DNA from 2 places in the Methylomonas stagni genome. Region 2 is predicted to be linked to the other one. Evidence: predicted binding sites of a transcription regulator. Region 2 holds the regulator's gene; the other holds the start of a gene.
What was found. The regulator HrcA, encoded in region 2, represses chaperone genes, less so after heat shock. The targets are predictions, from matches to a motif close to TNTTAGCACTCNNNNNNNNNGAGTGCTAANA.

Region 1 (6,539 bases), 490 kb from region 2:
AAAGCGCCGAGACCGAGTTTTCGCTGGACGACGACTTCGCCGAATTGGATTTGGATCTCAACGCCAGTTTAAGTGACGGCCTGGATTTCGACTTAAACGATCTGACCTCCGCATCATCCACGACTAACGATGACCTGGCAAGTCTGGATTTCGAAATCGGCACGGTCCAATCGGCAACCCGCAAGTCCGACGCCGTCGTTTCGACGCCCGATTCTTTAGACTTCGATCTGGTCGCCTTTGCCGCGGACAGCAAAGCCGTTACCGAAGCGGTCACGCCGACAACGGCTCGCGCGGAACCTGAAATCGAGAGCTTTGAGTTCTCTTTGACCGCTCTGGAAACGCCGACCGAGCTACCCCAGGACGAACCGGCTAGCGCTAAGCAGCTCGCGACCGATACCGACGAGTTGGAAAGTTTCGACTTCAACTTCGATGTCGAGCAAGCGCCCCTCCCTAAACAGTCCCACAGAACACCGGAACCCACGCCGGCCGGCACGGAGCTGGAACTAGAGTCGTTCGACCTTTCGGGCCTGGAAATTCCCGCGGACAAAGCCGCCGATCCGAAACAGACGGCAAGTTCCACGGTGCCGGACAGCTTCGATTTCGACTTCGAACTGGATTTTTCCGAACCCGCCAAACCGAAACCCAAGGACACGTCGCCAACCATTGAAACCCTAGAACTGGATAGTTTCGATTTTTCCGGTTTTGAGGATAACTCTAAATCTGCCAGCACCAGCGAATCGCCCGGTTTGACGACCAGCGACGACGAGTTCGATTTCAATTTCGACTTCGACGCGCCGATCGTACCGACCAGCGCGGACGGCACGCCCGACTTAGGCGTTGCCGACCTGACCGATATGGACGAATTCGAGACCAAAATCGATCTGGCCAAAGCCTACATCGACATGGGCGATACCGAAACCGCGAAATCCATCGCCAACGATGTCCTCGAAAAGGGCTCCAAACAACAGCAAGCCGCCGCTCAAGCCCTGCTGGACGAGCTGAAATAAGGGTCTTGTCTTGGTTTAGTCGGCAATCAAGCCTTGCATAACGGCAGCTTTGTTCGCCGTTAGCCATGTCATTCTGACTTGAAATGCTCGAAAACTCGCCGGAACCAACCGTGAATCATGTTTGATAGCCGTTTCCAACGCCGCCACTAGCGCCCGGCAATCGGCGAACTCGAAAAAGCAAAACGTGCCGTGCAAATTATGCACGATCTTCCAGGCCTCTTCGTCGCGCCCCTGCTGCAGCGCGTCATCTATGTCGGCAACTTGGCCGGGCAATTCCGCGAAAAACTGTTCCAACAAATTAAACGTTAGGCGGCGGTTGTCGCCGGTTTTACGCAACAGACAAGCGCCGTATTCACCGGGCCTCTCGGGCTCCAACCATCGGTCCAGGACTTGCCGCAAGTGCTCCAGCCGGATAGGTTTTACCAAATAATCGTCAAATCCGGCCGCCATCGCGGCTTGACGTTGGTCCTCGCCGGCATGAGCGGTCACCGCTACGGCCGGAACACCGTTCCAGCTCACTTCGCTAGTACGCAATTTGTCGATCAACGCCAGACCGTCGAGTCCCGGCATATTCACATCCAGGAACACGATGCGGAATTCGGTCTGTCGCAACGTGTGCCAAGCTTGCAAACCGTCGCTGGCTTCGTGGATATTGCCCGTCCAATTTTCCAGTTGTTCGCGCAACAACCAGCGATTGAGATCGTTGTCGTCGGCAATCAACACCGAGAAGTTTTGCACCACCACTGCCACCTTTTTCTTCGCGCCGATCTTTCCGCCGGCAATAAAAAACCCCGGCTTCCTGCGAAGACCGGGGTTGATTTAGCGTGAGCTAAACGGCACGATTACATCATGCCGCCCATGCCGCCCATGCCGCCCATGTCAGGCATTGCCGGAGCTTTGTTGTCGGCCGGCGCGTCGGCGATCATTACTTCGGTGGTAATCATCAGACCAGCCACGGATGCGGCGTTTTGCAACGCGGAGCGGGTGACTTTCGCGGGGTCCAGAATACCCATCGCGATCATGTCGCCGTATTCGCCGGTTGCCGCGTTGTAACCGAAGTTACCGCTGCCTTTTTTGACTTCGTTCAGTACCACGGACGCTTCATCGCCGGCGTTGGTGACGATTTGGCGCAAAGGTTCTTCCATCGCGCGGCGCAGGATGCTAATACCTACGTCTTGATCGTGGTTGATACCTTTCAGGCCGTCCAACGCGGACAAGGCGCGGATCAACGCGGTACCGCCACCGGCCACGACGCCCTCTTCAACCGCGGCGCGGGTTGAATGCAACGCATCCTCCACGCGGGCTTTCTTCTCTTTCATTTCCACTTCGGTCGCGGCGCCGACTTTAATGACCGCTACGCCGCCAGCCAGTTTGGCCAGACGTTCTTGCAGTTTTTCACGATCGTAATCGGAAGTCGCTTCGTCGGCTTGCGCGCGAATTTGCGCGACGCGGCCTTTGATTTGGCTTTCGTCACCGGCACCATCGATGATAGTGGTGTTTTCTTTATTGATTTGGACGCGTTTCGCGGTACCCAATTGGCTGATGTCGGCTTTTTCCAGAGACAAACCGACTTCTTCCGAAATCACGACGCCACCGGTCAGAACCGCGATGTCTTCCAGCATGGCTTTACGACGGTCGCCAAAGCCAGGGGCTTTCACTGCCGCGACTTTCACGATACCGCGCATGTTGTTGACCACCAACGTCGCCAAGGCTTCGCCTTCGACGTCTTCGGCGATGATCAGCAAGGAACGGCCTGATTTGGCCACGCCTTCCAGAATCGGCAACATTTCGCGGATGTTGGAGATTTTTTTGTCGTACAACAACACGAAAGGATCGTCCAGTTCGACGCTCATGCTTTCTTGCTTGTTGATGAAGTACGGTGACAAATAACCGCGATCGAATTGCATGCCTTCGACGACATCCAGTTCGTTGTTCAAACCGGTACCTTCCTCGACGGTAATAACGCCTTCCTTACCGACTTTTTCCATCGCTTCGGCGATGATCGCGCCGACGGACTCGTCGGAGTTGGCCGAGATGGTGCCGACTTGTGCAATCGCTTTGCTGTCGCTGCAAGGGATGGCCGCTTTCTCGATTGAAGCAACGGCGGCGGTTACCGCGCTGTCGATACCGCGTTTCAGATCCATCGGATTCATGCCGGCGGCAACCGATTTCAGGCCTTCGTTAACGATGGCTTGCGCCAGTACGGTGGCGGTGGTGGTACCGTCGCCGGCGACGTCGGAGGTTTTGGACGCCACTTCTTTGACCATTTGCGCGCCCATGTTTTCGAATTTGTCTTTCAATTCGATTTCTTTCGCGACTGATACGCCGTCCTTGGTGATGGTCGGGGCACCGAAGCTTTTGTCAAGAACCGCGTTACGGCCTTTAGGGCCCAGGGTGACTTTTACCGCGTTGGCCAAAATATTAACGCCCGCGACCATCAATGCACGGGCATCGCCACCAAATTTTACGTCTTTTGCTGCCATTTCTTAATTCCTAAAAATGAGTTTGAAATCAATGTGGTGTGTTAGGCAATCCGGGATTAACCCAGGATACCCATGATGTCTTCTTCGCGCATGACGATGTATTGCTCGCCGTCGACTTTCACTTCGGTACCGGAATATTTACCGAACAGCACCTTATCGCCAACTTTAACCGCCATTGGGCGCACTTGACCGTTATCGAGCGGTTTGCCGGCACCTACCGCCAACACCTCACCCTCGCTCGGTTTTTCGGCCGCGGAACCGGGCAACACGATGCCGCCGGCGGTTTTGGTTTCTTCTTCCACGCGTTTAACGACTACACGGTCATGTAACGGACGAATGTTCATCAAGGTCTCCTCAATATGGATAAAGTTAAAGTTACAAGTTAAGAAACGTTTTAAAACTCAGCCCCGGCGATCCGAAGGACCGGCTTTTAAACCGCATCCGAGTTATTAGCACTCTCTATCGACGAGTGCTAATAATATCCCGCTTTTGCACTCTGTCAAGCTCTTTGGCATCATCTGGTCCTTGCCGACAGCCTTACAAGATATGAACGACGAACAATTACTCCGCTACAGCCGTCAGATCATGCTGCCGCAGGTCGACATCGCCGGCCAACAAAAACTACTGTCCGCCTCGGTGCTGATCGTCGGTGCGGGCGGGCTTGGCTCGCCGGCCGCGATGTATCTGGCCGCCGCCGGCGTCGGCAAACTGGTGGTTTACGACGACGACCAAGTGGACTTGAGCAATTTACAGCGCCAGATCGCTCACGACACCGCCGATATAGGGTTGGATAAAGTGATTTCAACCCGAGCGACCTTGAAAAAGATCAATCCGGGGGTCTCGGTAGAGGCCCACAAGGCCAAACTGGCGGGAGACACTCTGACGCGCGAAGTTGCCGAAGCCGACTTGGTACTGGATTGCAGCGATAACTTTCCGACCCGTTTCGCGATCAACCGCGCCTGCGTAACGGCCGGCAAACCGCTGGTGTCCGGCGCGGCCATCCGTTTCGAAGGTCAAATCAGCGTATTTACACCGGGCCGGGACAACAGTCCGTGTTATAACTGTTTGTACCAAAACGACGGCGAGGAATTGCAAAACTGCGCCAGAAACGGCGTGATAGCGCCAATCACCGGCATCGTCGGCAGCATGCAGGCGCTGGAAGCGATAAAGCTGCTAGTCGGCTGCGGCAAGCCGTTGACGGGCCGATTACTACTATTGGACGGTTTAACGATGGAATGGCATGGCATGCGCCTAAAACGCAACCCGGCTTGCCCAACCTGCGGCAGCGTTTCACACCGATAGTCGCAAAAAAGCCGGGTTGCCCCGGCTTTTTCGACGCTCCTTAAACTTATTTGCCGATTTTGTGCCTGATCATTTCGATGGTCCTGGCGACGGTATTCAACAACGCCGACTCGCTATCGCCGTGCGGCTCGATGTCGCCGAAGGGCTCACCGTTTTTCATCGTGTACATGTAAATAAAATACCCTAGCGGCGCGAATGCGAACACGGCAATGATCAACATCAGCACCATCAGCTCGATGACTCCACCCATAACTACCTCCGATTGTTTTGTTTTTATTTTTCTAAAATAAGGCCTTAGGCCTCGGTTCGGACTATAACCCTATAATTACCGGGGAACAAGCGCGAATTTTCGCCAGCCTCAAGGAAGCCGATGCCCATCAGAAAACGATCCGCCGAAGCCGGTTCACCCTCCGCCGAAAAAACCGTTTGGCACGCCGTCGCCGAAGATCAACTGCTCCGCGAATTGAGCGTCGATATCGGCCAGGGCCTGTCGGCCGCCGAGGCCGAACGACGGCTGGCCGATTACGGCGCTAACCGATTGACACCCCGTCGCGGCAAGGGACCGGTCCGACTATTTTTGTCGCAATTTCACCAACCGCTGGTTTACATCCTGCTGCTGTCCGGAGCCGTCACCGCATTTCTGGAAGAATGGGTGGACAGTAGCGTCATCTTCGGCGTGGTAGTGGTCAACGCGCTGATCGGCTTCATTCAGGAATTCAACGCGATCCGCGCCATTGATGCCCTGGCGCGCGCGTTAAGCGTCGGCGCCACGGTGTTGCGGGATGACCAGCGCCGCGCCGTCGCCGCGCCGGAATTGGTACCCGGCGACATCGTCGTGCTGCAATCCGGCGACAAGGTACCGGCCGACCTGCGCCTGCTGCGCATCCGCGATCTGCAAATCGACGAATCGGCCTTGACCGGCGAGTCGGTGGCGGTCGAAAAACGCCCGGCGACGCTGGCCGCCGAAACCCTACTCGCCGACCGCGCCAACATGGCGTATTCGTCGACGCTAGTCACGTTCGGCAGTGGTGTCGGCGTCGTCGTCGAAACCGGCGACCGCACCGAAATCGGCCGAATCAACCGGATGATCGCCAGTGCCACCGAGTTGGACACACCGCTGACTCAAAAAATGAGCGAGTTCAGCCAATGGCTGTTGTGGGTCATCGTCGGCTGCGCGGTGCTGACCTTTGCGGTCGGTGTCTGGCGCGGCGAATCGATGCTGCAAATGTTCATGGCCTCGGTCGCGCTGGCGGTCGGCGCGATACCCGAAGGCTTACCGGCCGCGATTACAATCACACTGGCAATCGGCGTATCGCGGATGGCCAAACGCAACGCCATTGTCCGCAAATTGCCCGCCGTCGAAACGCTGGGCGGCACCACCGTCATCTGTTCGGACAAAACCGGTACGCTCACCCAAAACCAAATGACGGTACAAGCGATATACGCCGGCGGCGACTATTTTCAAGTCGGCGGCTCCGGTTACACGCCGGACGGCGAGTTTCACCACAACGGCCAAACGATAGACCACCTAAGCTATCCGGCGCTAATGGAATGTCTGAAGGCTGGCTTACTGTGCAACGACGCCCGTCTGATCGCCGAATCCAACCATTGGCGCATCGAAGGCGACCCCACCGAAGGCGCGCTGCTGGTGGCCGCTCACAAGGCCGGCCTGCACCACTCCGCCGTCAGCGCCGCTCATCCCCGCCTGGACGCGATCCCGTTCGAATCGCAACACCAATTCATGGCA
Region 2 (6,539 bases):
GCCGATGTCGGTGTACCAATTGAGTCTGGCGATGGCGATCGTCTCGACCGTGTTGCCGGTGTTCATGCTGTCGGCGGCGATCCGCCGGATCGGTTCGGGCCACGCCTCGCTGATCGGCACGATAGGGCCGGTTTCGACGCTACTGATGGCGGCGGTGTTCCTTGGCGAACCGATGACGCTGTTGCAGGTCGGCGGGGCGGGCTTGGTACTGATGGGCGTATTGAGTTTGTCGGTACGTTGATGTCCGCCGGCTAGGCTTCGCCGCCGCCCAAGCTCAGCATTTCTCGGGCATGCGCCAAGGTGTTTTCGGTGATGGTCACGCCGCCCAGCATTCGCGCCACCTCGGCGACCCGTTCGTCCTCGCGGAGTTTGCGAACCGTCGACGAGGTGACCGCGGCATTTTGGTTTTTGGCGACGAATAAATGCTGATGGGCTTGCGAAGCGACTTGCGGCAAGTGCGTGACGCACAGCACTTGCCGGTTCAAACTCAGCCGGCGCAGCTTTTGCCCGACGATCTCGGCGATGCCGCCGCCGATGCCGGAATCGACCTCGTCGAAGATCATCGTCGGCGTGGTTTTATCGGTGCTGGTCGTGACTTGTATCGCCAGGCTGATCCGCGACAGCTCGCCGCCCGACGCCACCTTGGCCAAGGGTTTGGCGGGCAAGCCCGGATTGGTGCTGATCAGAAACTCGATGCGATCCAGGCCGTTGCGTTGCGGCTCGTTGCCATCCTCCCGGTCGAGCTTGACCAGGAACTCGCCGTGCGGCAGGCCCAGTTCCTTGATTGCGTCGGAAATGCGGCGCTGCAACTCGTCGCCGGCCCGGCGCCGGCTGGCGGATAATGCCGTCGCCAATTCGCGGTATTGCGCCAGCAGACGCTCGCAATCGGCTTGCAGAACTTCGATGCGCTCGCCGCTATGGCTGAGATTGTTCAACTCCAGCGCGAATTGCTCGGCCAGCGCCGGTAATTCCTCGGCTGGTACCTTGTGTTTGCGGCTCAGGCGTTGAATCACGCCAATCTGGTTTTCCAGCCAGCTCAGTTGGCCGGGATCGGCTTCCTGATTCTCCAGGAAACGCCGCAGTTGTTGGGTGGCTTCGCCGATCTGGATTTCGGCGTCGCTCAGCAGTTCGACGATGCCGTTCAATTCGGCGGCGTATTGGCTTAATTCGCCGACCGAGTGGATCACGTGACCCAGCATGTCGGCGACTGATTGCTGGTCGTTGTCGTAGAGGATGTCGAGCTGTTGCTGACCGACGCTCAAAATTCTGCCCAGGTTAGCCAACTTGTTGTGTTCGTCGGCCAGGGCTTGATAATCGAAATTTTCCAGATCCAGTTGCTGCAACTCTTCAAGCTGATAACGCAGCAGCTCCTCGCGTTCGGCTTGGTCACTGCCGGATTTTTGCAGTTGTTGCAGTTCTTTATGGGCTAGCCGCCAGTTTTGTTGGCAGGCGTTCAGATCGTTGAGCAATTCGGCGTGGTCGGCGAATCCGTCCAGCAGCAGACGCTGTTCGTCGGCATCAAGCAGCGTCAAATGGGCGTGTTGGCCGTGGATTTCGACCAATTGCCGGCTTAACGTTTGCAGCGTTTGCAGATTGACCGGCCGGTTGTTGATATAGGCCTTGGAGCGGCCGTCTTCGCTAACGGTGCGACGGACCAGGCATTGGCCGTCGTCGTCCAATTCGTGGTCGATCAGCCATTGGCTAACCAGCGGTGCCTTGGATAGATCGAATTCGATGTTGATTTCGGCGCGCTTGCTGCCGGGGCGCACGTAGCCGGAATCGGCGCGATCGCCCAACGCCAAGCCCAGCGCGGTCAGCAGTATCGATTTGCCGGCCCCGGTTTCGCCGGTCAGCACCGACATACCGGGTTCCAGGTCCAGGTCCAGTTTGTCGACCACGGCCAAATCGAGAATGTTCAGGTTCAACAGCATGTCATTTGGCGGAATAACCGCCGCTCCAGTTCAGTTTGCTTCGCAGAATGTGGAAGAAATCGTGGTCTTCCGGGTGCAGAATGTTAATCGGTTTGTCGGCTTTTCGAATGACGATCGTGTCGTTAATGCGCACGTCCGGGATTTCTAAATGATCGCAGGTGACCAGGGCGTTGATTTGCTTGGTCTGGCTGAAACGGATCTCGATCGTGGCTTTGTCGTCGATGACGATGGACCGATTGGACAGCATGTGCGGATTCAGCGGGACCAGTACCAGCGCATTTAGGGTTGGATGCAGAATCGGTCCGCCGGCCGACAGCGCATAGGCGGTCGAACCGGTCGGTGTCGCGACGATCAGGCCGTCGGAACGCTGGGTGTTCAGGAACACGCCGTCGATGCTGGTGACGATTTCGATCATGCTCGGCGTGACCCAGCGATGTACGACGACCTCGTTGACCGCGGTCTGGCGATGGATGAGTTCGCCGTCGCGGATGATGGCGGCCTGTAACAAATGACGCTGTTCGGTCTGGTAGCGGCCGTCGAGGATTTGCGCCAGGCGGCTCAGCAACTGGTCCGGAGAAATGTCCACCAGAAATCCCAGTCGGCCGAGGTTGACGCCGAGCAGCGGAGTGTCGAAATCGGCGGCGGCGCGGGCGGCGGTTAGAAACGTGCCGTCGCCGCCGACCGCGATCAGCAGATCGCAGCATTCCGGCAGCCGGTTGATGTGCATGCCGACGACGCCTTCGGCTTCGATTAGCTCGGCGCTTCGGCTATCGGTGGCCACCGAGTGACCGCGCTGCAGCAAAAAGCGGTAAAGCTCCTTGAGCGTGGCGGCGATACCCGGATCGCCGAATTTACCGATGATGCCGATGCGTTGAAAGGGTGAAGGCATGTCTGAGCCGGGATTCAAAAATGCTTGGGATTATACAAACAATTCGAGCAGGCACTAGCGAAGCTTCGCGCTCGGCGTCGCTAGTACGTCGGCCGGCGCGGCCGGAATATCGGCGTCGGCCAAATTCCGTGCGGTTCGGTGTCGTTAACACCCTGAATTTGTTGCCAGGTAATGGCCGTGCCGCGACCGGGCATTCCCGTAGGCGTCGGGCCAATGTCTGAAATCGGACGCTATCCATCGGCATTGCGAATGCCCGAGATCCCCGACAGGCTTGGGTTCGCACGGATTTTAGGCGGATTGACAAGGCTCCGGGCACCTGTTAGCTTTCCCCTCTGGCACTCGTTACGTTGGAGTGCTAACGAATTTTCTAGGGTGTCAATGTGGCTAGCGGACCGGATTTAAACGAAAGATCGGCGTATTTGCTGAAGGCCTTGGTTGAGCGTTATATACAAGACGGTCAGCCGGTCGGCTCGCGGGTATTGTCCAAGGATCCGCTGCTTAAGCTCAGTCCGGCCAGCATTCGCAACGTCATGGCCGATCTCGAGGAAATGGGCTTGATCCATTCGCCGCATACCTCGGCGGGCCGGGTGCCGACCGTGGCCGGCTATCGCTTGTTTGTCGATAGTCTGTTGACGGTCAAGCCGCTGGCGTCCAGTGACCTGGATCAATTGCAAAGCGGCTTGCTGGCCGATGCGGACAAAACCGGCGACGTGCTGAGCAAGGCCTCCAGGTTGCTGTCGGATATGACCCATATGGCTGGTGTCGTCACCCTGCCGCGCCGTGAGATGGTCACGTTGCGACACATCGAATTCCTGCCGATGTCCAGCATGCGCGTACTGGTGATTTTTGTCACCGACGGCGAGGAAGTTCATAACAAAATCATCCATACCCAGCGTCAATTTAGCCCGGCCGAACTGCAACAGGCCGCCAATTACTTGAATTCGGTTTACGCCGGCCTCAGTCTGGCCAAGATCCGCGAGCAAGTGTTGCGGGAGATGGAGCAAGATCAGCAGCGCGTCAATCAAGGCATGATAGACGCGGTTAGCATGGCGCAACTGACCTTCGCCCAACAACCCAACGACGATTACGTGTTGAGCGGCGAAACCAATCTGATGGGCTTTTCCGAATTGTCCGACATGGACCGTCTAAAACAGCTGTTCGAGGCGTTCAGCCAAAAGCGCGGCGTGATCCATTTGCTGGATCAATGCCTGTTGGCCGACGGCGTGCAGATTTTTATCGGCGAAGAGTCCGGCTATAGTGCATTCGACCATTGCAGCTTGGTCACGGCGCCTTATTCGGTCAACGACGAGGTGGTCGGCGTGTTGGGCGTGATCGGCCCAACCCGGATGGCGTACGAAAAAGTGATTCCGTTCGTCGACGTGACGGCAAAAATATTGGGCGCGGCCTTGAATCCCAAATAATCGCCCTTATCGTAAGGCCGACCTAATATTTTAAGAACCACGGAGTCCCAAATGAGCCATCAGCAATCGAGTCACGAACAGCAATCCGACGCCGAATTGATCGCCGAGGTGCTGGAGCAGACCAAAGAAGCCGGCGAAGACGTTGTTGCCGAGGCAACCGAGGCCGGCGAAGTCAGCATCGAAAGCCTGCGGCAACAACTGGAGCAAGCCCAACAACAAGCCGCCGCGAATCTGGACAAGGCTTTGCGCGTGCAGGCCGACATGGAAAATCTGAAAAAACGCGTACAAAAGGATTTGGACGACGAGCGTAAATACGGCTTGGCCAAGTTCGCCAAGGAATTGCTTAGCGTGTTGGACAGTCTCGAGCTTGGCGTGCAGGCGGCGACCGGCGATAGTCCGGAAGTGGCTAAATTGCGGGAAGGCAGCGTGCTGACCATTAAGCAATTCGAATCGGTGTTCGCCAAATTCAATATCGAAGTCCTCGATCCGACCGGGCAAGCTTTTAATCCCGAGTTGCATCAAGCCATGGCGATGCAGCCTAGCGCCAGCGCCGAACCCAATACGGTTTTGAACGTGTTTCAAAAAGGCTACATCTTAAACGGCCGTTTGCTACGCCCCGCGATGGTGGTGGTGGCCAAGGCCGAGGACAAACCCGCCGACAGCGCGAAAGTTGACGAACAGGCTTGAAATTTCATCGATCAACCGCATATCGCAAATAACTTTTTAACTAATACCTAATTCAAGTCTGGAGAATCTCAATGGCTAAAATCATCGGAATCGACCTAGGAACCACCAACTCCTGCGTCGCGGTCCTGGAAAACGGCACCGCGCGGGTTATCGAAAATAGCGAAGGCGCCCGCACCACGCCGTCCATCATCGCCTTCACCGGCGACAACGAAGTGCTGGTCGGTCAATCCGCCAAACGTCAGGCGGTGACCAACCCCGAAAATACCTTGTTCGCGATCAAGCGCTTGATCGGCCGCCGTTTCAAAGAAGACGCGGTACAGAAAGACATCAAGATGGTGCCTTACAAAATCATGGAAGCCAACAACGGCGACGCTTGGGTGGAATGCCACGGTAAAAAAATGGCGCCGCCGGAAGTGTCTTCCCGCGTGTTGATGAAGTTGAAAAAAGACGCCGAAGCCTTCCTGGGCGAAGAAGTCACAGAAGCGGTCATCACCGTACCGGCTTACTTCAACGATTCGCAACGCCAAGCGACTAAAGATGCGGGCCGGATCGCCGGTCTGGACGTGAAACGCATCATCAACGAGCCGACTGCGGCGGCGTTGGCGTTTGGCATGGACAAACCGAAAGGCGATACCACCATCGCGGTCTACGACTTGGGTGGCGGTACCTTCGATATTTCCATCATCGAAATCGCCGAAATCGAAGGCGAGCACCAGTTCGAAGTATTGGCCACCAACGGCGACACCTTCCTGGGCGGTGAAGACTTCGACTTGCGCATCATCGATTTCCTGGCCGGGGAATTTAAAAAAGACACCGGCATCGATTTGCACAACGATCCATTGGCGCTGCAACGTCTAAAAGAATCTGCGGAGAAAGCGAAAATCGAGTTGTCTTCCGCCGAGCAAACCGACATCAACCTGCCGTATATCACCGCAGATGCGTCCGGTCCGAAGCACTTGAACGTCAAACTGACCCGCGCCAAACTGGAATCGCTGGTTGACGAACTGATCGAGCGCACCAAAGGTCCTTGCTTGCAAGCGATTAAAGATGCCGGCATTTCGACCTCGAAAATCAACGACGTGATTTTGGTGGGTGGTCAAACTCGGATGCCGAAAGTGCAGGCCTTCGTTAAAGAATTGTTCGGCAAAGAGCCGCGCAAAGACGTCAACCCTGACGAAGCGGTAGCGCTGGGTGCGGCGATTCAAGCCGGCGTATTGGGCGGCGACGTCAAGGACGTGTTGCTGCTGGACGTCACGCCATTGTCGTTGGGTATCGAAACCCTGGGCGGGGTGATGACCAAACTGATCGAGAAAAACACCACGATCCCAACCAATGCTTCGCAAGTATTCTCGACCGCCGAGGACAGTCAAACCGCGGTCACCGTGCATGTGTTGCAGGGCGAGCGGGAAATGGCGTCAGGCAACAAATCGCTGGGCCGTTTCGATTTGCAGGACATTCCGCCCGCGCCGCGCGGTATTCCGCAAATCGAAGTGTCGTTCGACATCGACGCCAACGGTATCCTGAACGTGTCGGCCAAGGATAAAGCCACTGGCAAGAAGCAATCCATTGTGATCAAGGCGTCCAGCGGCTTGTCGGATGCCGAAGTCGAGC

Region 1: the regulator HrcA is predicted to act here: its motif matches at 3,938-3,968, upstream of groES (co-chaperone GroES).

Annotation. Positions count from the first base shown of each region.
Region 1 covers NZ_CP189557.1:3,113,987-3,120,525, forward strand. Annotated here, with positions in the region: gene ACP4CD_RS14345 (FimV/HubP family polar landmark protein) at 1-1,007, shown strand, start outside; gene ACP4CD_RS14350 (Hpt domain-containing response regulator) at 1,023-1,757, opposite strand; gene groL (chaperonin GroEL) at 1,850-3,490, opposite strand; gene groES (co-chaperone GroES) at 3,547-3,834, opposite strand; gene ACP4CD_RS14365 (HesA/MoeB/ThiF family protein) at 4,037-4,792, shown strand; gene ACP4CD_RS14370 (hypothetical protein) at 4,839-5,042, opposite strand; gene ACP4CD_RS14375 (cation-transporting P-type ATPase) at 5,163-6,539, shown strand, end outside.
Region 2 covers NZ_CP189557.1:2,627,549-2,634,087, reverse strand. Annotated here, with positions in the region: gene ACP4CD_RS12190 (DMT family transporter) at 1-241, shown strand, start outside; gene recN (DNA repair protein RecN) at 252-1,931, opposite strand; gene ACP4CD_RS12180 (NAD(+) kinase) at 1,933-2,820, opposite strand; gene hrcA (heat-inducible transcriptional repressor HrcA) at 3,201-4,241, shown strand; gene grpE (nucleotide exchange factor GrpE) at 4,293-4,928, shown strand; gene dnaK (molecular chaperone DnaK) at 5,000-6,539, shown strand, end outside.